DNA from 4 places in the Pantoea sp. YU22 genome. Region 2 is predicted to be linked to each of the others. Evidence: predicted binding sites of a transcription regulator. Region 2 holds the regulator's gene; each other region holds the start of a gene.
What was found. Region 2 encodes PurR, which represses purine synthesis genes. Its sites were predicted from a motif close to CANGCAAACGTTTGCNTG; they were not measured.

Region 1 (5,733 bases), on a different contig from region 2:
CGTTCAAAGAGCGCTACAACATGCCGGTAGTGGCTGAAATGGTTGAAAACGAGCAGCCTGCGGCGCTTCGTGACTGGTTTCGCCAGCGACTGATGCACTATCGCCAGGCGTCGCTGAACTTTTCACGCCTGCCCTACGAACCCAAACTGAAGTAATTCATGCTACGCGTAATTGATACCGAAACCTGCGGTCTACAGGGTGGCGTGGTGGAAGTGGCGTCGGTCGATGTGATTGACGGCCAGATCGTCAACCCGATGAGCGATCTGATCCTGCCTGACCGCCCAATCAGCCGTCAGGCGATGGCCGTCCACCGCATTACCGAAGCGATGGTGGTTGGCAAACCCACCATCGAAGAGGCGATTGGCCGCTATCACGGCAGCGCTTTCTATGTCGCGCATAACGCCAGCTTCGATCGCCGCATGCTACCGGAGATGCACGGCGACTGGATCTGCACCATGCTGCTGTCGCGCCAGCTCTGGCCTGGCATTAAGTACGGCAATCAGGCGCTGCGCCACAGCCTGAAGCTGGAGGTCTCGCCCCCCGCCGATCTGCATGCCCACCGCGCGCTTTACGACTGTTACGTTACCGCCGCGCTGTTGATCCGTATTATGGAGACCTCCGGCTGGGATGCGTCGCAGATGGCGCAGCGCTGCCAGCCCGCCAGCGTGGCGGGCGACGTGCTGCCCTTCGGCAAGTATCGTGGTCAAAGCGTCGCCGCCATTGCGCGCAAAGATCCACGCTATCTGCGCTGGGTGCTGGAGAACGTGCGCGATTTGCGCCCGCCGCTGCGGCAGGCGCTGCGTCGATACCTGAGCGACGATCAGTAATCGCGCTGCGGCGGCAGGCTGCCCTGCGCCAGCGCGATCAGGAAAGTCAGCTCCAGCGCAATTCCCTCATAGGATTTATAACGTCCTGACTTGCCGCCGTGACCGGCATCCATATCCGTACAGAGCATCAGCAGATTATTGTCGGTCTTCAGCGCGCGCAGTTTCGCCACCCATTTCGCTGGCTCCCAGTATTGCACCTGAGAATCATGCAGCCCGGTGGTCACCAGCATATGCGGATAGGCTTTCGCCTCGACATTGTCGTAGGGGCTGTACTGACGAATATAGCCGTAGTAATCGGCGTCGTTAGGGTTGCCCCACTCATCATATTCACCCGTGGTAAGCGGGATCGACTCATCCAGCATCGTCGTGACCACATCGACAAAGGGCACCTGCGCCACCACGCCGTGAAAGAGTTCCGGCGCCATATTGATTACGGCACCCATCAGCAGGCCGCCCGCGCTGCCGCCCATAGCATAGAGCTGCTCAGGCTGACCAAAGCCCTTTTTCACCAGCGCCTGCGTGACGTCGATAAAGTCGGTAAAGCTGTTCATCTTGTTGAACAGGCGGCCGCCGTCATACCAGCGCTGTCCCAGCTCGCCGCCGCCGCGCACGTTGACCAGCGCGTAGACGAAACCGCGATCGAGCAGGCTAAGGCGGCTGACGCTGAAGTCCGCCTCCATATTGCTGCCATAGGCGCCGTAGCCATAGACCAGCATCGGGTTTTTGCCGGGCTGGTAGTGCCTGCGGTGATAGACCAGCGACACCGGCACTTCGGTGCCGTCGCGCGCCGTAATCCAGTGATGCTCGCTTTTGTAGTTGTCCGGGTCGAAATTACCAATCGTGCTCTGCTTGAGGATACGCCGTTCGCCGGTGTCCATATCCAGCTCAAACAGCGTGGTCGGCGTGGTCATCGAGCCGTAGCCATAGCGCAGCTTGCTGGTTTCCGGCGAAGGATTGAACGCCAGCCAGGTGACATAGGTGGGATCGTCAAAGGCGATGCCGGTCACTTCCCCGGTTTCCCAGTGAACCTGACGCAGGCTGGTGAGGCCGCGCTGGCGCTCCTCTACCACCAGCCAGTCGCGGAACAGCTGGAAGTCTTCCATCACGACATGATCGCGCGGCTTGATCAGGGTTTCCCAGCGCGACTCATCCAGCCAGCGCGTACGGTAAAGCCCGAAATTCTCGCCGTCCCGGTTCGATCGGATATAAAACTGATGCTGATAGTGATCCAGACTGTACTCATGATCTTTACGGCGCGGCAAAAATATCTGCGGCGTGGCGTCCGGGAAACCGGCGTCGATCAGCTGGATCTCGCTGGTGTTGGTGCTGAACAGCGCGATCAGAATGAAATGTTCAGACGTGGTTTTATGCACGCTGAGATGATAGGTATCATCCTTTTCTTCATAAACCAGCTGGTCGTCACTTTGCGGCGTGCCAAGTTCATGTCGCCAGACCTGATAAGGCAGCAGCGTTTGCTCATGTTTGCGCACGTAGTAGAGCGTGCGCGAATCATTCGCCCAGGCGAAGCTGGACGAGGCGTTGTTTAATACTTCGGGATACCAGCTCCCTTTCTCAAGGCAGCGAAAACGGATGCCGTATTGCCGCCGGGAGAGAAAGTCTTCCGCCAGCGCCATCACCTTATTGTCAGGACTGATATTGAGCGAGCCCATGGTGTAGAACTCGCTGTGCGAGGCGCGCTGGTTAGCGTCCAGCAGCAGCGTCCACTCATCGGTCTCGGCGCTCTCGGCGGGTTGGCGGTAATACGCGGCATACTCGTTGCCGCTCTCATAGCGACTCTGATAGCGATAGCCGTTGTGCACATAGGGAACCGAATGGTCCTGCGGCGGCAGGCGATCGACAATCTCTTTTAAAATGCGGTTCTGTAACGGCTGCTGGGTCGCCATAATCTGCTTGCCGTAGTTATTTTCGGCACGCAAATAGTCCAGCACCTCTTCATTATCGCGCTTGTCGTCGCGCAGCCAGTAATAATCGTCCACGCGCGTATCGCCATGGAGCGTCATTTCATGAGGAATTTTTTTTGCGATGGGGGCCTGCATGCTCCGTCTCCCTGTTATTAATACTCTTTAAGGGTGGCATCAGGTGGCGGGGAAGCCAAATTTTTGTGCGTAACGCGTTGTTATTGCGGCCGCGCAAGGCGGCCGCAGGTGGCTTATTCCGCTGCGATCTGCGCTTTTTTCGTCTGCAAATCCTTTTCAATGCCGTCACGCACGTCCTGCGGAATCTTCAACGCGTCGCCCAGTGCGGTGAGGTAGCTGCGCTCCATAAAGTGATCGATATCGATAGCGACACAGCTGAGGAAATAGAGTTCCAGCGCTTCATCCTCATTTTTAACGTCGGCCGCCAGCCAGGCGGGATCGAGCGGTCGGTTAATGGCCTGCTGGATCAGCGCTTCCGCCGCCTGACCGTAGCCCGATTCATGAATTGTGCGCTCTATGGCGGCACGCTCGCGATCGTCGATATGGCCGTCGCTTTTGGCGGCGAACACCAGCGCCGTGACCAGACGTTCGGCGCGCTGATCCGCCGGGGTCTGCAGCTCGCCGAAACCGGCTTCATGCTGGTGCGTATCGCGCACGCGCTGTTTATATTTGTTCCACAGCACCGCGCCTGCCGCTGCGCCGCCGCCGATAATCAGCGCTTTGCCGCCATACTCGGTTAACAGCTTACGTGATTTTTTGCTGGCGATAAGCAAGCCTGCCAGCCCGCCCAGTGCGCCGGGCGCCAGCATCTCGTTTAATCTTCCGCCGCCGCCGCTGTGATCCTTTTTCGTCAGCAGCGACTGTAGCTGTTGCAACAGGTTGTTCATTATTCTCTCCTTCGTAGCGACAAGGACTCTACTCTGCACCACCGGGCGTCAGTAAACGTCAAGGTGAGAAAAGAGAGGCAAAGCGCCAGAAGATGAGAACGCAAACGTTTTCGTTTATACTGCGCGCGCGTTTTGACTCACAGGTGAAATTATGACGACTCTTGGAACTGCGCTGCGTCCCGCTGCGACGCGTGTCATGCTGTTAGGCTCGGGTGAGCTGGGTAAAGAAGTTGCGCTGGAGTGCCAGCGACTGGGTGTGGAAGTGATCGCCGTAGACCGCTATGCCGATGCGCCCGCAATGCATGTGGCGCACCGCAGCCACGTAGTGAACATGCTTGACGGCGAGGCGCTGGCCGCGCTTATCGCGCAGGAAAAGCCCGACTATGTGGTGCCGGAAATCGAAGCGATCGCGACGGATAAGCTGATTGAGCTGGAGCAGCAGGGCCAGCGTGTGGTGCCTACCGCGCGCGCCGCGCGCCTGACCATGAACCGTGAAGGCATCCGTCGTCTGGCGGCGGAAGAGCTGGGGCTGCCCACCTCCAGCTATCGTTTCGCCGACAGCAAGGCCAGTTTCGAAGCGGCGGCGGCGGAGATCGGCTTTCCCTGTATCGTCAAGCCGGTGATGAGCTCCTCAGGCAAAGGCCAGAGCTTTATTCGCGAAGCCAGCCAGCTCGACCACGCCTGGAAATATGCGCAGCAAGGCGGACGCGCAGGTGCAGGCCGTGTGATTGTCGAAGGGGTCGTCAAATTCGATTTCGAGATTACGCTGCTTACCGTGAGCGCGGTTGATGGCCTTCACTTCTGCGCGCCCATCGGCCATCGTCAGGAAGATGGCGACTATCGCGAATCCTGGCAGCCCCAGCAGATGAGCGACGTGGCGCTGCAGCGCGCACAGGCGATCGCCGGCGAAGTGGTGAAGGCGCTGGGCGGCTACGGCCTGTTTGGCGTCGAGCTGTTTGTCTGCGGCGACGAGGTGATCTTTAGCGAAGTGTCGCCGCGCCCGCACGATACCGGCATGGTCACGCTGATTTCGCAGGATCTCTCCGAGTTCGCCCTGCACGTACGCGCTTTTCTCGGTCTGCCGATCGGCGGCATTCGCCAGTACGGCCCGTCGGCGTCGGCGGTGATCCTGCCGCAGCTGCACAGCCAGAACCTGAAGTTCGTTAACGTAGAAGCGGCACTGGGCGCGGGACTGCAGCTGCGCCTGTTCGGTAAGCCGGAAATCGCTGGTTCGCGCCGTCTTGGCGTCGCTCTGGCGAGCGGTGAAAATATTGATGACGCCGTCGCGCGCGCTATCGCCAGCGCGGCGGCGGTCAAGGTCGAAGGCTAATCATCACGCGGTGAGCGCCCTGCTCACCGCCAGTAATTATTTCGCGCCTTCCACCGCTTCACGGGCCAGACGCGTAATACGATCCCAGTCGCCCGTCTCCAGCGCGTCGTTTGGCACCAGCCAGGAGCCGCCAATACAGAGCACGCTTTTCAGCGCCAGATAGTCGCGATAGTTGGCGGGCGAAATGCCGCCGGTCGGACAGAAGCGCACCTGCGGGAAGGGACCGCCGATCGCCTGCAGCGCCTTAACGCCGCCGTTCGCTTCCGCCGGAAAGAATTTAAATTCGCGCAGGCCGTAATCCATGCCGGTCATCAGTTCGGAAACGGTGCTGATACCCGGAATAAGCGGCACCGGACCTTCTACCGCGGCCTTAAGCAGCGACTCAGTGACGCCAGGGCTGATAACGAACTGCGCACCCGCTTCGGTCACTTCCTGCAGCTGCTGCGTGTTGATAACGGTTCCTGCGCCAACGATCGCCTCCGGCACCTCTTTAATCATCAGGCGCAGCGCATCCATCGCCACCGGCGTACGCAGCGTCACTTCCAGCACGCGAACGCCGCCCGCCACCAGCGCTTTCGCCATCGGCACCGCATGTTCCAGCTTGTTCACTACGATCACCGGCACCACAGGTCCAGTGGTCAGGATCTTTTCAGCACTCGTCTTCCAGTTCTTCATCGGTTCCCCTTGCTTATCCATACCGGCGCCTGCCGTGTGCCGCGCCATCAATGCGTCACTACCATACAGGATCGCCT
Region 2 (5,733 bases):
TACCGAACAGACGGCGACGCTGTTCTGCGAGCTGGTGAACCGCTGGAAACGGCTGGGAGGCTGGCCTTTGCCGCTGGCCGCGGCGGACGACGAGGGTGAACCTGCGTCGGAGGAATAGTCATAAAAAAGGCCGACTCGCGTCGGCCTTTTTGTTTATTCCGCTTCTTTATGCTTTTCTGCCGTCTCTTTGATCAGCGACTGCAGTTCGCCGCGCTGGAACATTTCTACGATAATGTCGCAGCCGCCAACAAGCTCGCCGTCAACCCACAGCTGCGGGAAGGTCGGCCAGTTGGCATATTTCGGCAGCTCGGCGCGAATATCAGGGTTCTGCAGAATATCCACGTAAGCAAAACGCTCACCGCAGGCAGAGAGCGCCTGCACCGCCTGCGCAGAGAAACCGCAGCTCGGCAGTTTCGGCGAGCCTTTCATATACAGCAGGACCGGGTTTTCTGCGATCTGGCGCTGAATTTTTTCTACAGTACTCATAATTGCCTTCCTTAATTCCCTACTTCGTGTTTGTTTATTGTAGCGACTTCGCCCCGTTACTGAAAACGACAATTTCTCGCTTACCAGGCGAAACCGCCATGTTTGTTAAGTTTTTAAGTAAAGCTCTGACTTTTTCTGACGATAATCAAAACTTAAGCTGTTCATAACTGGTAATAAGTTTGCTGCTATAAGCTTCTGAAATCGCTCATTTATGAGTCAGTTGCAACCCTGTAACAGTTTAATAGAAAAATGGCTTAACTTTTGAAAAAAACCTGGCTTAGAATGGCCCCGGCGCTGATCCTCGATCAGATTTTTCTAACCTCGTTACGGCCTGTCGTCGTAACCGCTAACCCTGTAACCGGACTATGCGATTACTGATTACGCTTTTCATATTAGCTTTCGCGCAGCTGTTTCTGAACATCGCTTCAGCTTCGCCGCAAACGCCGGTTAACGCCAGCCTGCACAAGGCGGAGAAAAAAAGCGCGCGCGAAGATGAGCGACGCAAACGGCGGCCGGTTAAAAGCAGCTCGAAAAAATCGCGCCCTTCTTCTGCTACGCAAAAAATTAAACTGAAAAAACAGAAGAAAATCGAAACGGCTTCACTTTCTCATTCCGCTGGCGAACAGAAAAAATCCCTTAAATCTTCCCGTAAACGTTATGGCCATCAGCGCGAGCTGGGTACGGCCAAAACCGCTAAGCTGCAGCTGCTGGACGCCGATGACGGCACCACCATCAAAATGAGCAAGTCTCATCGCCTGCGTTACCAGAAAGCGCGCGAAACCGCGATGACCAAGCTGATGGGACAGCTGGGCAAACCCTATCAGTGGGGCGGCACCTCTCCGCATACCGGTTTCGACTGCAGCGGCCTGGTCTGGTACGCCTATAAGGATTTAGTGAAATTCAGAATTCCGCGCACCGCCAATGAAATGTACCACCTGCGCGACGCCGCGCCGGTGAAGCGCGAATCGCTGGAGAAAGGCGACCTGGTGTTTTTCCGTATTAACGGTCGCGGTACGGCCGATCACGTTGGCGTTTATCTCGGCAACGGCAAATTTATTCAGTCGCCGCGCACCGGAAAAGATATCCAGATCAGCGGTCTGTCGGAAGATTACTGGCAGCGTCACTACATCGGCGCGCGCCGAATGATGACGCCGAAAACCATACGCTAAGACAGAAAAGAAAAACCGGGGGCCTCCCCGGTTTTTTTATCGCTGCGTATCAGTGCATCACGGCGGTAAAGCTAAACGCTACGATCATCAGCAGCGCGGCACAGGTCGTCATCAGTGCCATTTTCAAATCAGTGCTCATCACTTTTCCTTATCCACACAATTAACAGGGTCTTAAGGGATTTTCCCATAGTTGCCGGTAAAAATCTCGTTTTATCCTGCAAGCCTTGTTAGAATCTCCGGCTTTGTTGCGCAACTGACGCAACACCGGTTCCGTTCGCACGCAACAGCCTCTGTTTTGTCCCGCCCAGTGAATATTTCACCGACAAAAACTGTAGCGAATTAACAGAAAAGTCTCTTAGCGGACGCAAACGTTTAACATTATGCTTATCAGCGAGTTATTGATGAGTTCTGGAGTCTCTTTTTAATGGCAACAATCAAAGATGTCGCGAAGCGCGCGGGTGTCTCCACCACCACCGTTTCTCACGTTATCAATAAAACGCGCTTCGTTGCGGAAGAGACGCGCAACGCCGTCTGGCAGGCGATTCAGGAGCTGCACTACTCGCCCAGCGCCGTGGCGCGAAGCCTGAAGGTAAATCACACCAAGACGCTGGGGTTGCTTGCCACTTCCAGCGAGGCGCCCTATTTTGCGGAAATTATCGAAGCGGTGGAGCACCACTGCTTTGAGCGCGGCTATACCCTGATTCTCGGCAACGCCCACAACGATCTGCAGAAGCAGCGCGCTTACCTGTCGATGATGGCGCAGAAGCGCGTCGATGGACTGCTGGTAATGTGTTCCGAGTACCCGGACGATCTGCTGAAGATGCTGGAAGAGAATCGCAATATCCCGATGGTCGTGATGGACTGGGGCGAATCGCGCGCAGACTTTACCGATACCGTGCTCGATAACGCCTTCCAGGGCGGCTATCTGGCGGGGCGCTACCTGATTGAACGCGGCCATCGCGACATCGGCGCCATACCGGGTCAGCTGGAGCGCAACACCGGCGGCGGCCGTCATGCAGGCTTTTTAAAAGCGCTTCAGGAAGCAGGCATCGCGGTGCGTTCCGAGTGGATTGTGCAGGGCGATTTTGAGCCAGAATCGGGCTATCAGGCGATGCAACAGATCCTGCAGCAGAAGCAGCGCCCAACGGCGATCTTCTGCGGCGGCGATATTATGGCGATGGGGGCGATCTGCGCCGCCGACGAGATGGGCCTGCGCGTGCCGCAGGATATTTCAGTGATCGGCTATGATAATGTGCGCAACGCGCGCTACTTCACGCCAGCCCTGACTACCGTCCATCAGCCTAAAGCCCAGCTGGGCGAGAAGGCGCTGGAGATGCTGCTGGATCGCATCACCAGCAAACGCGAAGAGTCGCAGACCATTGAAGTGCACCCGACGCTGATTGAACGTCGCTCGGTCGGTGACGGTCCCTTCCGCGACTACCGCCGTTAATCCTCGCTTAACCACTCCTGATTGAGCGTTTGCGCATCGCCGAGATAGCTGAGCAGCCAGCTCAGTGCCGGCGATGCGTGCGCTTCCGACCAGCTCACGCAGCAGGGGCTTTCCGGGAACGGCGCAGGCAGCGTCAGCTCCGCCAGATCCCCTCTGTCCAGCAACGGACGCGCCAGATGGCCCGGCATCATCGCCACGCATAATCCATCCAGTACGCACGCCAGCCCCGCCTGCCAGTCCGGCACCACCAGACGCCGTTGATTATCGAGCGTCCAGGTCATGCGGCGCGGCAGCGCACGCGAGGTATCTTCCAGCACCAGCGACGGCCAGGCGCGCAGCGCGTCGTCGTCGAGTCGCGGCTGTTGCGTAAGCGGATGCTGGCGCGCCACAACGCAGCGCCAGTTTAGCGCGCCCATATCGCGAAAAGAGAAGCGTCCACCGACCGGAATCGCCTGGGTCGCGCCGATCGCCACGTCTACGCGCCCGTCGGCCAGCGCATCCCAGACGCCGTTAAAAACTTCATAGCTGATGTGCAGCTCCATATCGGGGAAATGGCGATAGAAGTCCGTGACCAGCTGGCGGCTGCGCGACAGCTTCACGATGCGATCAACCGCTATGCTCAGCTGGCCGCGCCAGCCATTCGCCAGCTGCTGGCACTGCCTGCGGGTGGCGAGCATTTTTTTGATAACTTCGCGTCCTTCCCGTACGAAATGTTCTCCCGCGGCGGTCAGCGCCACGTCGCGGTGCTGCCGCTCGAAGAGCGGTACCGCCAGCCAGCTTTCCAGCTGACGCACCGTATAGCTGACGGCAGAAGGCACGCGATGCAGTTCCTTAGCGGCGGCGCTGAAGCTGCCGGTACGCGCGACGGCGTCCACCACCTCAAGCGCATATTCAGACCACATAATTATTCCCTTCAAAATATTTCACAGCATTCTGCAAATATTAACGTTTCACAGTGACGGGCGCACCCTTTTACACTTTGCCGCGTTCAACCTGCCTGACGAATATGAGAATGAGTAAAACCATGCTGTCATCAAAAGGATTTATGCCCTATCTCGCCCTGCTCAGCATGCTGGGTTTTCTGGCGACCGATATGTACCTTCCCGCTTTCGGCGCGATGCAGATTAGCTTCGCCACGTCGCCCGGCGTCATCAGCGCCAGTATGAGTCTCTTTCTGGCGGGCTTCGCCGTGGGTCAGCTTTTCTGGGGACCGCTTTCCGATCGCATCGGCCGCAAACCTGTCCTGCTGATGGGACTGGCACTTTTCGCGCTCGGCTGCGCCGGTATGCTGTGGGTAGAAAACGTGGCGCTTATGCTGGCGCTGCGCTTTTTGCAGGCGATCGGCGTGTGCGCGGCAGCGGTGAGCTGGCAGGCGCTGGTAGTAGATCGCTATCCCAGCGCCCGCGCCAACAAGGTATTCGCCACCATTATGCCGCTGGTTGCGCTTTCGCCTGCGCTTGCGCCGCTGCTCGGCGCCTGGCTAATCAGCCATTTTCACTGGCGTTCGATTTTTCTGGTGCTGACGCTGACCGCCATCGCGCTGATGCTGGTGACGCTACGCCTGCCCGCCAGCCGCCGCCCGACGGCGAAAGAGACCGCCGATCAGCCTGGCTTTTTCGCTCTGCTGCGCTCCGGGGTGTATAGCGGCAACGTCTTGATCTACGCCGCCTGCTCCGCCAGTTTTTTCGCCTGGCTCACCGGGTCGCCTTTTATCCTCGCCGACGCGGGCTTAACGCCGGCGGATATCGGTCTGAGCTATATTCCGCAAACTATCGCCTTTTTGCTGGGCGGATTCGGCTGCCGCGCGCTGCTTAACCGCTTCTCCGGCACGCTGCTGCTCCCCTGGCTCCTGACGATCTACAGCCTGAGCGTCGCAACGCTGTTTGCCGTGGCGCTGACCGGCAGCCATAACCTGATCGCCCTTCTCTTGCCTTTCTGCGGCATGGCGCTGGCGAACGGCGCGATTTACCCTATTGTGGTGTCGAATGCGCTGCTGCCTTTCCCGCACGCCACCGGTAAAGCCGCGGCGCTGCAAAACACGCTGCAGCTGGGCCTCTGCTTTCTTGCCAGCCTGGCGGTCTCTGCAGGTTTACAACAGCCGCTGCTAATGACTACGCTGATTATGGTGATGACGATTGCTCTGGCGATTGCAGGCTATATCTGGCAGCGACGCGCCTGCGCACAAATGGATATTGTTCGTCCCGCTGCTCCCTGCCAGGATCATCACTAAGGCAACTTGCATAGTTAGCTGCCTAACAATAAGTCGTTGAATATTGACCTGGTTGAGCTTATACTCAGTCAGGTCAATAAATCTGCAACAAATCAATAACATAATTGTTTTATTATTAGGCGAAGCTTATCGCCCGGATGGTGTCTGCACGCGCTTTCCACTCCGTTGCGTCAGACTATAATTTTCAGATTCAATCCTCTGTAAAACGTCGGATATCAGGCGCACGGAGCAATCCGTGACTTTTCTCACAAGCCTTGAGAAATTGACTATTCTTTTTCTCAGGTTCAAAGCGGACAGGTGATGGAGAAGCTATGAGTTCATCGTGTATAGAAGAAGTGAGCCTTGAAGAAAACCACTGGTATCGAATCGTCCACGAAATGCTGGAAAAAGCGGACATC
Region 3 (5,733 bases), on a different contig from region 2:
CCACCAGCCGGTGGAGCAGCTGGCCAGCCTGCGCACCACGCCAAACATGAGCACCTGGCGTCCGTGCGATCAGGTCGAGTCGGCGGTGGCGTGGAAATACGCCATCGAGCGTAAAGACGGCCCGACCGCGCTGATCTTCTCCCGCCAGAATCTGGCGCAGCAGGCGCGCAGCGCAGAGCAGCTGGCGAACATCGCGCGCGGCGGCTACATCCTGAAAGAGAGCGACGGCCAGCCGGAGCTGATCCTGATTGCGACCGGCTCAGAGGTTGAGCTGGCGGTAGCGGCGTATGACAGGCTGAGCAGTGAAGGGATCAAGGTGCGCGTGGTCTCCATGCCGTCAACCGACACCTTTGACAAGCAGGACGCCGCGTGGCGCGAAGCGGTGCTGCCGAAAGCGATCGGCGCGCGCGTTGCGATTGAAGCGGGCATTGCGGACTACTGGCAGAAGTACACCGGCCTGCACGGCGCGGTGGTGGGGATGACCTCCTTCGGCGAGTCCGCTCCGGCGGAGCAGCTGTTCGAAGAGTTCGGCTTCACCGTGGACAACGTGGTGGCGCAGGCGAAAGCGGTACTGTAAGAAGTAAGGGTTCGCCTGCTTATGCTGGCGAACCCTGCCGGACTACTGCTGTACCAGCGTCGCCTTATGCAGTTGAAACTCCTGAGCGGAGGATACGGATGCTTCGCTCAGGCCGCTCTCCCTTTTATCCTGCTGCCAGGGATTAGAGGTGCCATAGAAACGCCCCTCCTGATGGACGGCCAGCGATTCGCATTCGATGGTGCCATCCATAAAACCTTCTGCATTGATGGCGATTTCACGGCTGCGGCACAATCCTTTTAGCTCGCCGCTGATTTCGGTACGCTGCGCATAGATCTCTCCGTCGACTCGCCCTTTTTTCTGCACAAAAACCGTTTTTTCCGCAATAATCTTGCCGGTGATATTGCCGTTAATGTGCACGTCTCCCTGAGCATTAACCTCGCCCGTAATCGTGCAGGTTTCCGGGATAGTCGTGGTGTTGACCGGTGCAGCCGGCGCAGCCTTGACCACAGTGGCGGCAGACACGCTCTCTTCGAAATCATCCTCAGGCGGTGTCACTACCGCCGCGCTGACCGTTTCGGCGTAGCTGGCGTTGAAGTTATTTTCTTTGCGTTTAAACATAATTATTCCTTTGTTGAATCTTAATCTCCTGAAAGCCGCCCGGGCGATAAGCGTTACCACTACTGCCAGCAGCAGCCCGCGATACTGACGCATCAGCGTCAGCGTAACGCTCCAGCTCAATACGTAGATCACCAGAGCGCAAGACCAGATAAACCAGAGATACCAAAGCAGGTTGTAGTTCATAGGTTGTCTGTCGTAATGACGCGCCTGTTGCCGCTATTGGGTTGAGTGGCGCTAAGCCGGGCTATTTTACTAAAGCAGGCCGCGTCTGGCGGTCGTTTTATATCCATAATGCAGGGGCGAGTGTGATCCTCGTCAGATTTTTAAAGTCTGATTTGATCTGACGCATTCCAATTATTACTGCTTCTCTTTATTGTAGCTGAACCGTTTCAGTAAGCGCTGTGACGGCGTTTTGTCGAGCGGCATAACGCTGCAAAAGCGCAAGAATTTCCTGTACAAACGAGAACGTCTGGCTCAGGCTAACGTTCCGATTTGACACTGATTTTAATTGCAGGGGTGGTATGACGGTTCGCATTGCCATAAATGGATTTGGTCGCATCGGACGCAATGTGCTGCGCGCCCTCTATGAGACCGGCCGCCGGGCAGAAATTACGGTTGTGGCGATCAATGAACTGGCGGAAGCGGCCGGTATGGCGCATCTGCTGAAATATGACACCAGCCATGGCCGCTTCGCCTTTGACGTGCGCCAGGAACGCGATCTGCTGTGGGTCGGCGAGGATACGATCCGCATCCTGCATCATGCCGATATCGCTTCGCTGCCGTGGCGCGAGCTTAATGTCGATGTAGTGCTGGATTGCACCGGCGTCTACGGCAGCCGGGCAGATGGCGAGGCGCATCTGCAGGCGGGCGCGAAGAAGGTGCTCTTTTCCCATCCGGGCGGCCACGATCTTGACGCGACCGTCGTGTTCGGCGTGAACGAACAGGCGCTTAAACAAACCGATCGCATCGTCTCTAACGCCTCCTGCACGACTAACTGCATTATTCCGGTGATTAAACTGCTGGATGACGCCTTCGGCATTGAGTCGGGCACGGTGACCACTATCCACTCGGCGATGCACGATCAACAGGTGATTGACGCCTATCACAGCGATCTGCGCCGCACGCGCGCCGCCAGTCAGTCGATCATTCCGGTCGATACTAAACTGGCCGCCGGGATCACCCGTATTTTTCCGAAATTCAACGACCGCTTTGAAGCGATCGCGGTACGTGTGCCGACCATCAACGTTACGGCCATCGATCTCAGCGTTTCCGTACGCGAGGCGGTAAGGGCCTGCGAGGTCAACGCGCTGCTGCAAAACGCGTCAGAGGGGGCATTTCGTGGTATAGTTGACTATACGGAATTACCGTTAGTCTCAGTAGATTTTAACCATGATCCGCACAGTGCCATTGTGGACGGCACGCAAACGCGGGTCAGCGGTCAGCGCCTGATCAAGACCCTGGTCTGGTGCGACAACGAATGGGGCTTTGCTAACCGAATGCTCGACACGACGTTAGCGATGGCCGCAAGCGGTTTCAGGTAAGGCGCGGTCTGCGTCTGACAAAACTTACGAGAATCAACGAGAGGGTTCACCATGTCTGTAATTAAGATGTCCGATTTGGATCTGGCTGGTAAGCGCGTTCTGATCCGCGCCGATCTCAACGTACCAGTAAAAGAAGGGAAAGTGACGTCAGACGCACGTATCCGTGCCTCTCTGCCTACCATCGAATCGGCGTTGAAACAGGGCGCAAAAGTGATGGTCACCTCTCACCTGGGTCGCCCGACCGAAGGTGAATATAACGAAGAATTCTCCCTCCTGCCCGTTGTTAACTATCTGAAAGAAAAACTGAACGGCACTAAAGTCACCCTGGCGAAAGATTACCTCGACGGCGTTGAAGTTGACGCGGGCGAGCTGGTCGTGCTGGAAAACGTGCGCTTTAACAAAGGCGAGAAGAAAGACGACGAAGCGCTGTCTAAAAAATATGCCGCGCTGTGCGACGTCTTCGTCATGGACGCCTTCGGCACCGCGCATCGCGCACAGGCCTCGACTCACGGCGTCGGCAAGTTTGCGCCGATCGCCTGCGCAGGCCCGCTGCTGTCAGCCGAGCTGGAAGCGCTGGGCAAAGTCATGAGCAACCCGGAGCGTCCGCTGGTGGCGGTGGTCGGCGGTTCAAAAGTCTCCACTAAATTCGACGTGCTGCAGTCGCTGGTGAAAATCGCTGACACCGTTATCGTCGGCGGCGGCATTGCCAACACCTTCGTCGCTATCGACAACAACGTCGGTAAATCGCTCTATGAGCCGGACTTCGTTGAAGCGGCGAAAGGCCTGCGCGACCAGTACGGCATTCCGGTTCCAACCGACTCACGCGTTGGCACGGAATTCTCTGAAACTGCCCCGGCAACCGTGAAAAAGGTTTCCGAAGTGGCGGATAACGAAGAGATTATGGACTTCGGCGACGAAACCGCACAGGCCATGGCGAAGCTGCTGAAAGAGGCGAAAACCATACTGTGGAACGGCCCGGTCGGCGTATTCGAGTTCCCGAACTTCCGTAAGGGCACCGAAATCGTTGCGAATGCCATCGCTGACAGCGACGCTTTCTCTGTGGCGGGCGGCGGCGATACCCTGGCGGCTATCGACCTGTTCGGCATCGAAAACAAAATCTCGTACATCTCTACCGGCGGCGGCGCGTTCCTGGAGTTCGTCGAAGGCAAAAAACTGCCTGCGGTCGCAATGCTGGAAGAGCGTGCTAAGCAGTAATCCTTTGGGGGCGACGCGCTGGCGCGTCGCCTGAAGACTTGCCCCGTTGGGCGTTTAAATCGCTGTCCCTTATGGGATAATCGGTCACGAAACAGGACACAATCATGTCTAAAATTTTTGATTTCGTTAAACCCGGCGTTGTCACTGGCGACGACGTTCAGAAGATCTTCCAGGTAGCGAAAGAGAACAAATTCGCGCTGCCAGCGGTAAACTGCGTCGGCACTGACTCTATCAACGCCGTACTGGAAGCCGCTGCGAAAGTGAAAGCGCCGGTTATCGTCCAGTTCTCTAACGGCGGCGCCGCGTTTATCGCCGGTAAAGGTTTCAAAACCGACAAGCCGCAGGGCGCGGCGATTTTCGGCGCCATCGCAGGCGCGCATCACGTTCACCTGATGGCTGAACAGTATGGCGTGCCGGTTATCCTGCACACTGACCACTGCGCGAAAAAACTGCTGCCGTGGATCGACGGTCTGCTGGACGCAGGCGAAGAGCACTTCAAGAAAACCGGCAAACCGCTGTTCTCTTCTCACATGATCGACCTCTCTGAAGAGTCCCTGGAAGAGAACATCGAGATTTGCAGCAAATACCTGGCGCGCATGGACAAAATGGGCATGACGCTGGAGATCGAGCTGGGCGTGACCGGTGGTGAAGAAGATGGCGTGGACAACAGCCACGTTGACGCTTCTGCGCTTTATAGCCAGCCGGAAGACGTTGATTACGCTTATACCGAGCTGAGCAAAATCAGCAAGCGCTTCACTATCGCTGCCTCTTTCGGCAACGTACACGGCGTTTACAAGCCGGGTAACGTGAAGCTGACCCCGACCATTCTGCGCGACTCGCAGAAATACGTTTGTGAAAAACATGGCCTGCCGCACAACGCGCTGGACTTCGTTTTCCACGGTGGTTCCGGTTCTTCTGCAGCAGAAATTGAAGAGTCGATCAGCTACGGCGTGATCAAAATGAACATCGATACCGACACCCAGTGGGCGACATGGGACGGTATCCTGCAGTACTACAAAAAGAACGAAGAGTATCTGCAAGCTCAGCTCGGCAACCCGCAGGGTCCGGACAGCCCGAACAAGAAATACTACGATCCGCGTGTCTGGCTGCGCGCAGCGCAATCCTCAATGGTTGTGCGCCTGGAGCAGGCTTTTAAAGAGCTGAACGCCATCGATCGTCTGTAATTCGCTACAGAGTACAAAAAAGGCCCGTAAGGGCCTTTTTTTATGCGCTTTGCCGACAAAATGTAAGGGAATTCAAGGCTGATTTGGCAGTTGTGCCTTTTTTGTTTACCCTTCAGTAAGAAATTGTCGGAACGCCTCTGACAATGTTTTGTCATTTCCCCCGGGGAATATTCAACAGGGTGCATAAATGGAACATTTGAATGTGGTCGATGACCTCAACAATGCGGGCAGCTGGATTGTCCGCAATCAGGAGCTGCTGATTAGCTACGCGGTGAATATCGTGGCGGCAGTAGTGATCCTTGTCATTGGTATGACAATCGCGCGTATCATCGCCAATACCGCCAACCGCCTGTTGCAGGCTCGCCATATTGATCCCACCGTCGCTGATTTCCTGTCGGCGCTGGTTCGCTACGGGATTATCGCCTTTACCCTTATCGCTGCGCTGGGCCGCATCGGGGTGCAGACCACGTCGGTCATCGCTATTCTCGGCGCCGCCGGTCTGGCCGTAGGTCTGGCGTTGAAAGACTCCTTGTCTAACCTTGCCGCAGGCGTGCTGCTGGTGATTTTCCGCCACTTCCGTTCAGGCGAGTTCGTCGACCTCGGCGGCATTATGGGCACGGTTATGAACGTGCAGATT
Region 4 (5,733 bases), 270 kb from region 2:
CCAGCCGGTCGGTGGTTAATCGCACCCTGGGCGCGGCAGAACGATAGCCAAACATCATGACTCCTGAAATCTGAGGCTTAAAGAAAGCGGTGCCAACACATTGCTTTCACTATAACCGTCACCCCTGCTGCGGTAAAATATTCGTTAACAGCCGACGCCAAACGCCTTGATTTTATATTGTAAATCCCGGCCCGCCTGCGGCGTCGGTTTGCCCTTGCCGCTAATCTCTTCCATACTCTCGGCACGTCCTCAATCAGGGTGGCGTCCGTTGCCCTGAATATCAAAAGGAGACCGGGATGAAACTCTACATCTACGACCACTGCCCCTTTTGCGTCAAAGCACGCATGATTTTCGGCCTGAAAAACCTGCCGGTAGAACTGATCGTGATGCTTAACGACGATGAAGCCACGCCGAAAAAACTGGTGGGTCAGAAGGTCGCGCCCATCCTGCAAAAAGATGACGGCAGCGCGATGCCGGAAAGCATGGATATTGTGCGCTTTATCGATAAAAGCGACCGAGAGCCGCTGTTGAATGGCAAGATGAATCCAGCTATCAGCGACTGGCTGCGTCATGTAAACGGCTATATCAACAAGCTGCTGCTGCCGCGCATCGCTGAAGCCGCTTTTGCCGAGTTTGCCACGCCAGAGGCGCGCAGCTATTTCCGCAACAAGAAAGAGGCGGCGATGGGCGATTTTGCGGAGCTGAAGAGCCATGCGCCAGGCCTGATCAAAAAGATCAGCGACGATCTGCGTCAGCTCGACAAACTGATCGTTAAACCTAATGCGGTCAACGGCGAGCTGTCGGAAGATGATATTCACCTCTTTCCGCTGCTGCGCTCGCTGACGCTGGTGGCCGGTATCGACTGGCCCAGCCGCGTCGCCGACTACCGCGATAATATGGCGAAACAGACGCAGGTCAATCTGCTCTCCTCCATTGCCATCTGACGTGATTCGATGAGAGACGCGCTGCGTTTCTCATCGCCTTCTTAATGACACCTCTTCCGCATTCAGGCACCCTATGCCCTGCATTAGATCAATCCGGATGAGGACAATATGAAAAAGGCATTTCCTGGGCTGGTCGCCCTGTTTTTCGCCGTGCTGGTTAGCGGCTGCAATCAGCTTACGCAGTACACCATCAGCGAGCAGGAAGTGAACCAGGCGCTGGCAAAACACAACAATTATGAAAAAGATATTGGCGTAGCCGGTCTGGTGAACGCCCATATTCTGTTAACCGATCTCAGCAGCCAGATCGGCCGCGAAGAGCCGGACAAGGTGACGCTTACCGGCAGGGCAAAAATCAGCGTCACCTCGCTGTTTGGCCCGCAGGACGCGGATATGCAGCTCAAAATGAAGGCGCAGCCGGTATTTGATGCGCAGCAGGGCGCCGTCTATCTGCGCGATCTGGAAATCGTCGACGCGCAGGTGCAGCCGGAGAAAATGGCAGCGGTTATGAAAAGCCTGACGCCCTACCTGAACCAGTCGCTGAAAAGCTACTTCAATCAGAAGCCAGCCTACGTGCTGAGCGTCGATCGCAGCAAAGGCGAGGCGCTGGCGAAGAAATTCGCTAAAGGGCTGAAGGTTGAGCCTGGCCAGCTGGTAATCCCTTTTACCCAGTAAGTCGCCTGTACAAGTGAAGCGCGCGCCGACCGGGCGTCAGCACGGCGTCCGCGCCGGAGAAGCGACGGCCGCGCACTGGCCCGGTTACCGACGTGACCGCACGGGCTGAGCCGCCATGGATGGCGCTTTTACCGCTCTGCGAGCGGGCCATGTCGCCCACCTTTGCACGTTATCTATCCAGCCATCGGAACCTGACCGTTTTTCCTGTAAGAAAAGAAGTGCAAACGGTTGCCCGACGCCTTATGCTTTGTACCCGGCCAAAACGCGCCTCTACGTTTCCTGACTAGCCGGAGCTTCACTGATGACTGCACACCCTCAGCAACTTACTATCCGCCGCCCTGACGACTGGCATATTCATCTGCGCGACGACGCGATGCTAAATACGGTCCTGCCCTATACCAGCGCGGTTAACGGACGTGCCATCGTGATGCCTAATCTGGTGCCGCCAGTGACCAGCGTCGCCGCGGCTGTCGCCTACCGCGAACGCATTCTGGCCGCACTGCCGGCTGAGCACCGCTTCACCCCGCTGATGACCTGCTATCTCACCGACTCGCTCGATCCCAACGAGATTGAACAGGGTTTTACCACGGGCGTTTTCACCGCCGCGAAACTCTATCCGGCGCACGCCACCACCAACTCCAGCCACGGCGTTACGAATATTGCCGCCATTAGCAACGTGCTGGAGCGTATGCAGAAGATTGGCATGCCGCTGTTAATCCATGGCGAAGTGACCCACGCCGATATCGATATTTTCGATCGCGAGGCGCGCTTTATTGAGACGGTCATGGAGCCGCTGCGCAAAGCCTATCCGGAACTGAAAATCGTCTTCGAGCACATTACGACGCGGGAAGCGGCGCAGTATGTCGAGGCGGGCAACGACAAGCTTGGCGCGACCATCACGCCCCAGCATCTGATGTTCAACCGCAACCATATGCTGGTCGGCGGCGTGCGTCCGCACCTCTACTGCCTGCCGATCCTCAAGCGCAACATCCATCAGGAAGCGCTGCGCAACGTGGTCGCCAGCGGTCATCCGCGCTTTTTCCTCGGCACCGATACGGCGCCGCATCTGCGTCATCTGAAAGAGGCGAGCTGCGGTTGTGCGGGCGTCTTTAACGCCCCTGTGTCGCTGCCTGCGTATGCCACCGTCTTTGAGGAGCTGGGCGCCCTGCAACATCTGGAAGCCTTCTGTTCGGAGAACGGCCCGCGTTTTTACGGCCTGCCGCTGAATGAAGGATCGCTGACCCTGGTGCGTGAACCCTGGAAAGTAGAAGAGAGCATCAGCATGGGCGAGCATGCGCTGGTTCCTTTCCTGGCTGGCGAGACCTTAAACTGGCGCGTAAAAATCTGATCTGCGCTTTCGCTTGCCTCCGGCCCGAATATACTGTAAATATATACAGCATCTAATCCGGAGGCTGCTATGCGTGTTGAAATTACCGTTGCCAAAACGTCCCCGCTTCCGTCCGGCGCCATGGAGGCGCTGACGGCAGAACTTTCCCGCCGTATCGATGAAGAGTTTCCCGACGACCAGAATCACGTCAAGGTGCGCTATGCCACTGCGAACCAGCTTAGTGTGCTGGGCGGCGGTAAAGAGACGCGCGATCGTATCAGCGATATTTTACAGGAAACCTGGGAAAGCGCTGACGACTGGTTTATTACCGATTAACCGCCACTGCGCAGTTTTTGCCGGGTGTCGCCATCCGGCTTTTTTATCGCTCTCTCCTCTCGCCAGAACTTTTTCCTGCATCTAGACTCAGATCGATCAATCGCCTATTCTTGCGCTCGTTATGCTTAACAGGAGGTGCGACGAAATGATGACCGAAAACCCGGAAGAGGCCATGACCTTCGGTGAGCTGCTGGCGCTGATTGCTGAACAGCAGCGTCGCCTGACGGTGCTGGAAAGTGCCTTCTCCAGTCTTACTCTCTGCCTCGACGAGCGCGCCGCTCAGCTGCTGGTACATCACCTGACGCTTGAGGCGCAAAACCAGAACCATGACGAACATTTGCAACAGCATTTCGCCCGTCTGGCGCTGACGTTGCAAAAGCCACACAGCGCGCAGCCGGCTGACCCCCTGGCCTGATTTTTTCCGCGCGTCACCGTACAAAAAAACTGCCTGATGCGTCAGGCATTTTATTTTTTTTAATGCCTTTTTTAACGCCGAATATTTCGCTCACTTTTTGTTCGCCGCACTTTTTAATCGGATAGAGCTTATTTTCTGTTATAATTGTCTCGCTACTGGATAAAAAAGCCGCATTGAACCTCATCATGCACTTCGTTTAACGAGTAATAAGGAGGTTATAATGGACAGTAATAATAAAGACGTTATTCAGACTCACCCGCTGGTGGGCTGGGATATCAGTACCGTAGACAGCTACGACGCTATGATGATCCGCTTACACTCGCTTTCATCGCAGGATCAAAAAGAAGAAGAAGCAGACGTCGGACCGACCTACTGGCTGACAACAGACGTGGCAAGGCAATTTATTTCTATTCTCGAAGCTGGCATTGCCAAGATCGAATCGGCCGAGCAGATGGAACGTTACCAGTCCAAACATTAGTCTCCGCCAGATGAACGGGCACCCTCAGGGGTGCCTTTTTCATTTCTGATTCTGTTATGCTGCTGAGCGTGTTACGGCTTACAGGAGTTTCCATTCAATGATTTATGATCTGATTGTGGTGGGCAGCGGTTCCGTAGGCGCCGCCGCAGGCTTTTATGCCACCCAGGCGGGCCTGTCGGTGCTGATGATCGATTCCAGCCATCCGCCGCATAACCAGGGCACGCATCACGGCGAAACGCGCCTGATCCGCCACGCCTACGGCGAAGGCGAACGCTATGTTCCGCTGGTGCTACGCGCGCAGACGCTGTGGGACGAGCTGGAGAAGCAGGCTGGCGAACGCATCATGCACCGCAGCGGCATTATCAATCTTGCGCCCCTTCACTCAGAATTCATTCGCAACGTGATCGAGAGCGCGCAGGCGTGGAAGCTCGACGTGCAGGTGCTGCAGGCAGATGAAGTTCGGCAGCGCTGGCCGCAGATCAGCGTGCCTGACGGTTATATCGGCGTGTTTGAGCCTCAGTCAGGCTATCTGAAGTGCGAGCAGGCGGTGCGCAGCTGGATTTCGCTCGCCGAGCAGGCGGGCTGCGCGCAGCTGTTTAACTGCGGCGTATCGCAGATTGGCCGTGACGGCGATCTGCAGCAGGTGGTGACGGCAGACGGCACCTTCCGCGCGCGTAAACTGCTGATCAGCGCCGGAACCTGGGTCGGCAAGCTGGTGCCCAATTTGCCGCTGAAGCCGACGCGCAAAGTGTTCGCCTGGTATCAGGCCGACGGCCGCTACAGCGAAAACAATAAATTCCCTGGCTTTACGGTAGAGATGGAGAATGGCAGCCAGTTTTACGGCTTCCCGGCGGACAACAATGCGCTGAAATTAGGACGCCATGACGGCGGCCAACCGATGAAGCAGCCGGAAGATCGCAAGCCATTCGGCAGCTTCGCCGAAGACGGCAGTGACGCCTTTGCGTTTCTGCGTAAATTCTTGCCTGGGGTGGGCGTTTGCCTGCACGGCGAAGCCTGTAGCTACGATGTGAGTCCAGATGAAGATTTTATTATCGATACCCTGCCGGATGAGCCAAATCGCCTGATTATTACCGGCCTTAGCGGACATGGGTTTAAGTTTGCCAGCGTGCTGGGTGAGCTGGCGACGGAGTTTGCGCTTGATAAACCCTTTTCGTTTGATCTCGCGCCCTTCTCGCTTTCCCGCTTCGACCGCTGAAGAGAGAAAAAAGCCTGACGCAGGCGCGTCAGGCTCGAAGCGTTACTCTTTCTCTGGCGACGGGATCGCCATCGTCAGACGGCCACGCGATTTATTGAAAATTTTATTGCCGTTTTCACGACCGGCGCGGCGCGCGCGCTGCTCTTCCGGCGACAGCTGCGACTCTTCCATACAGAGCGGGCTGCAGCAGTTGTGAAACTTCTCGGCGCAGCTCGGGCACTGAATAAACAGCAGATGACAGCCGTCGTTGACGCAGTTAGTGTGGGTATCGCACGGCGCGCCGCACTGATGACATTGCGACAGCACATCGTCTGAGATCCGCTCGCCCATTCGCTCGTCGAAGAC

Region 1: the regulator PurR is predicted to act here: its motif matches at 3,749-3,766, upstream of purT (formate-dependent phosphoribosylglycinamide formyltransferase).
Region 3: the regulator PurR is predicted to act here: its motif matches at 1,615-1,632, upstream of epd (erythrose-4-phosphate dehydrogenase).
Region 4: the regulator PurR is predicted to act here: its motif matches at 1,834-1,851, upstream of pyrC (dihydroorotase).

Annotation. Positions count from the first base shown of each region.
Region 1 covers NZ_RYDU01000015.1:37,934-43,666, reverse strand. The annotation lists gene EKL29_RS17845 (DNA polymerase III subunit theta) at 1-155, shown strand, start outside; gene exoX (exodeoxyribonuclease X) at 159-827, shown strand; gene EKL29_RS17835 (prolyl oligopeptidase family serine peptidase) at 821-2,884, opposite strand; gene EKL29_RS17830 (tellurite resistance TerB family protein) at 2,998-3,651, opposite strand; gene purT (formate-dependent phosphoribosylglycinamide formyltransferase) at 3,803-4,981, shown strand; gene EKL29_RS17820 (bifunctional 4-hydroxy-2-oxoglutarate aldolase/2-dehydro-3-deoxy-phosphogluconate aldolase) at 5,018-5,656, opposite strand.
Region 2 covers NZ_RYDU01000001.1:629,059-634,791, reverse strand. The annotation lists gene rnt (ribonuclease T) at 1-118, shown strand, start outside; gene EKL29_RS03065 (Grx4 family monothiol glutaredoxin) at 154-489, opposite strand; gene EKL29_RS03060 (C40 family peptidase) at 852-1,655, shown strand; gene EKL29_RS03055 (YnhF family membrane protein) at 1,705-1,794, opposite strand; gene purR (HTH-type transcriptional repressor PurR) at 2,080-3,105, shown strand; gene punR (DNA-binding transcriptional activator PunR) at 3,102-4,007, opposite strand; gene punC (purine nucleoside transporter PunC) at 4,130-5,335, shown strand; gene cfa (cyclopropane fatty acyl phospholipid synthase) at 5,647-5,733, shown strand, end outside.
Region 3 covers NZ_RYDU01000010.1:55,511-61,243, forward strand. The annotation lists gene tkt (transketolase) at 1-577, shown strand, start outside; gene EKL29_RS14715 (polymer-forming cytoskeletal protein) at 620-1,339, opposite strand; gene epd (erythrose-4-phosphate dehydrogenase) at 1,678-2,697, shown strand; gene pgk (phosphoglycerate kinase) at 2,749-3,912, shown strand; gene fbaA (class II fructose-bisphosphate aldolase) at 4,017-5,096, shown strand; gene mscS (small-conductance mechanosensitive channel MscS) at 5,284-5,733, shown strand, end outside.
Region 4 covers NZ_RYDU01000001.1:357,935-363,667, reverse strand. The annotation lists gene rimJ (ribosomal protein S5-alanine N-acetyltransferase) at 1-55, opposite strand, end outside; gene grxB (glutaredoxin 2) at 297-944, shown strand; gene EKL29_RS01730 (lipoprotein) at 1,053-1,616, shown strand; gene pyrC (dihydroorotase) at 1,918-2,964, shown strand; gene dinI (DNA damage-inducible protein I) at 3,034-3,279, shown strand; gene EKL29_RS01715 (hypothetical protein) at 3,425-3,694, shown strand; gene bssS (biofilm formation regulator BssS) at 3,915-4,172, shown strand; gene solA (N-methyl-L-tryptophan oxidase) at 4,270-5,388, shown strand; gene EKL29_RS01700 (rhodanese-related sulfurtransferase) at 5,431-5,733, opposite strand, start outside.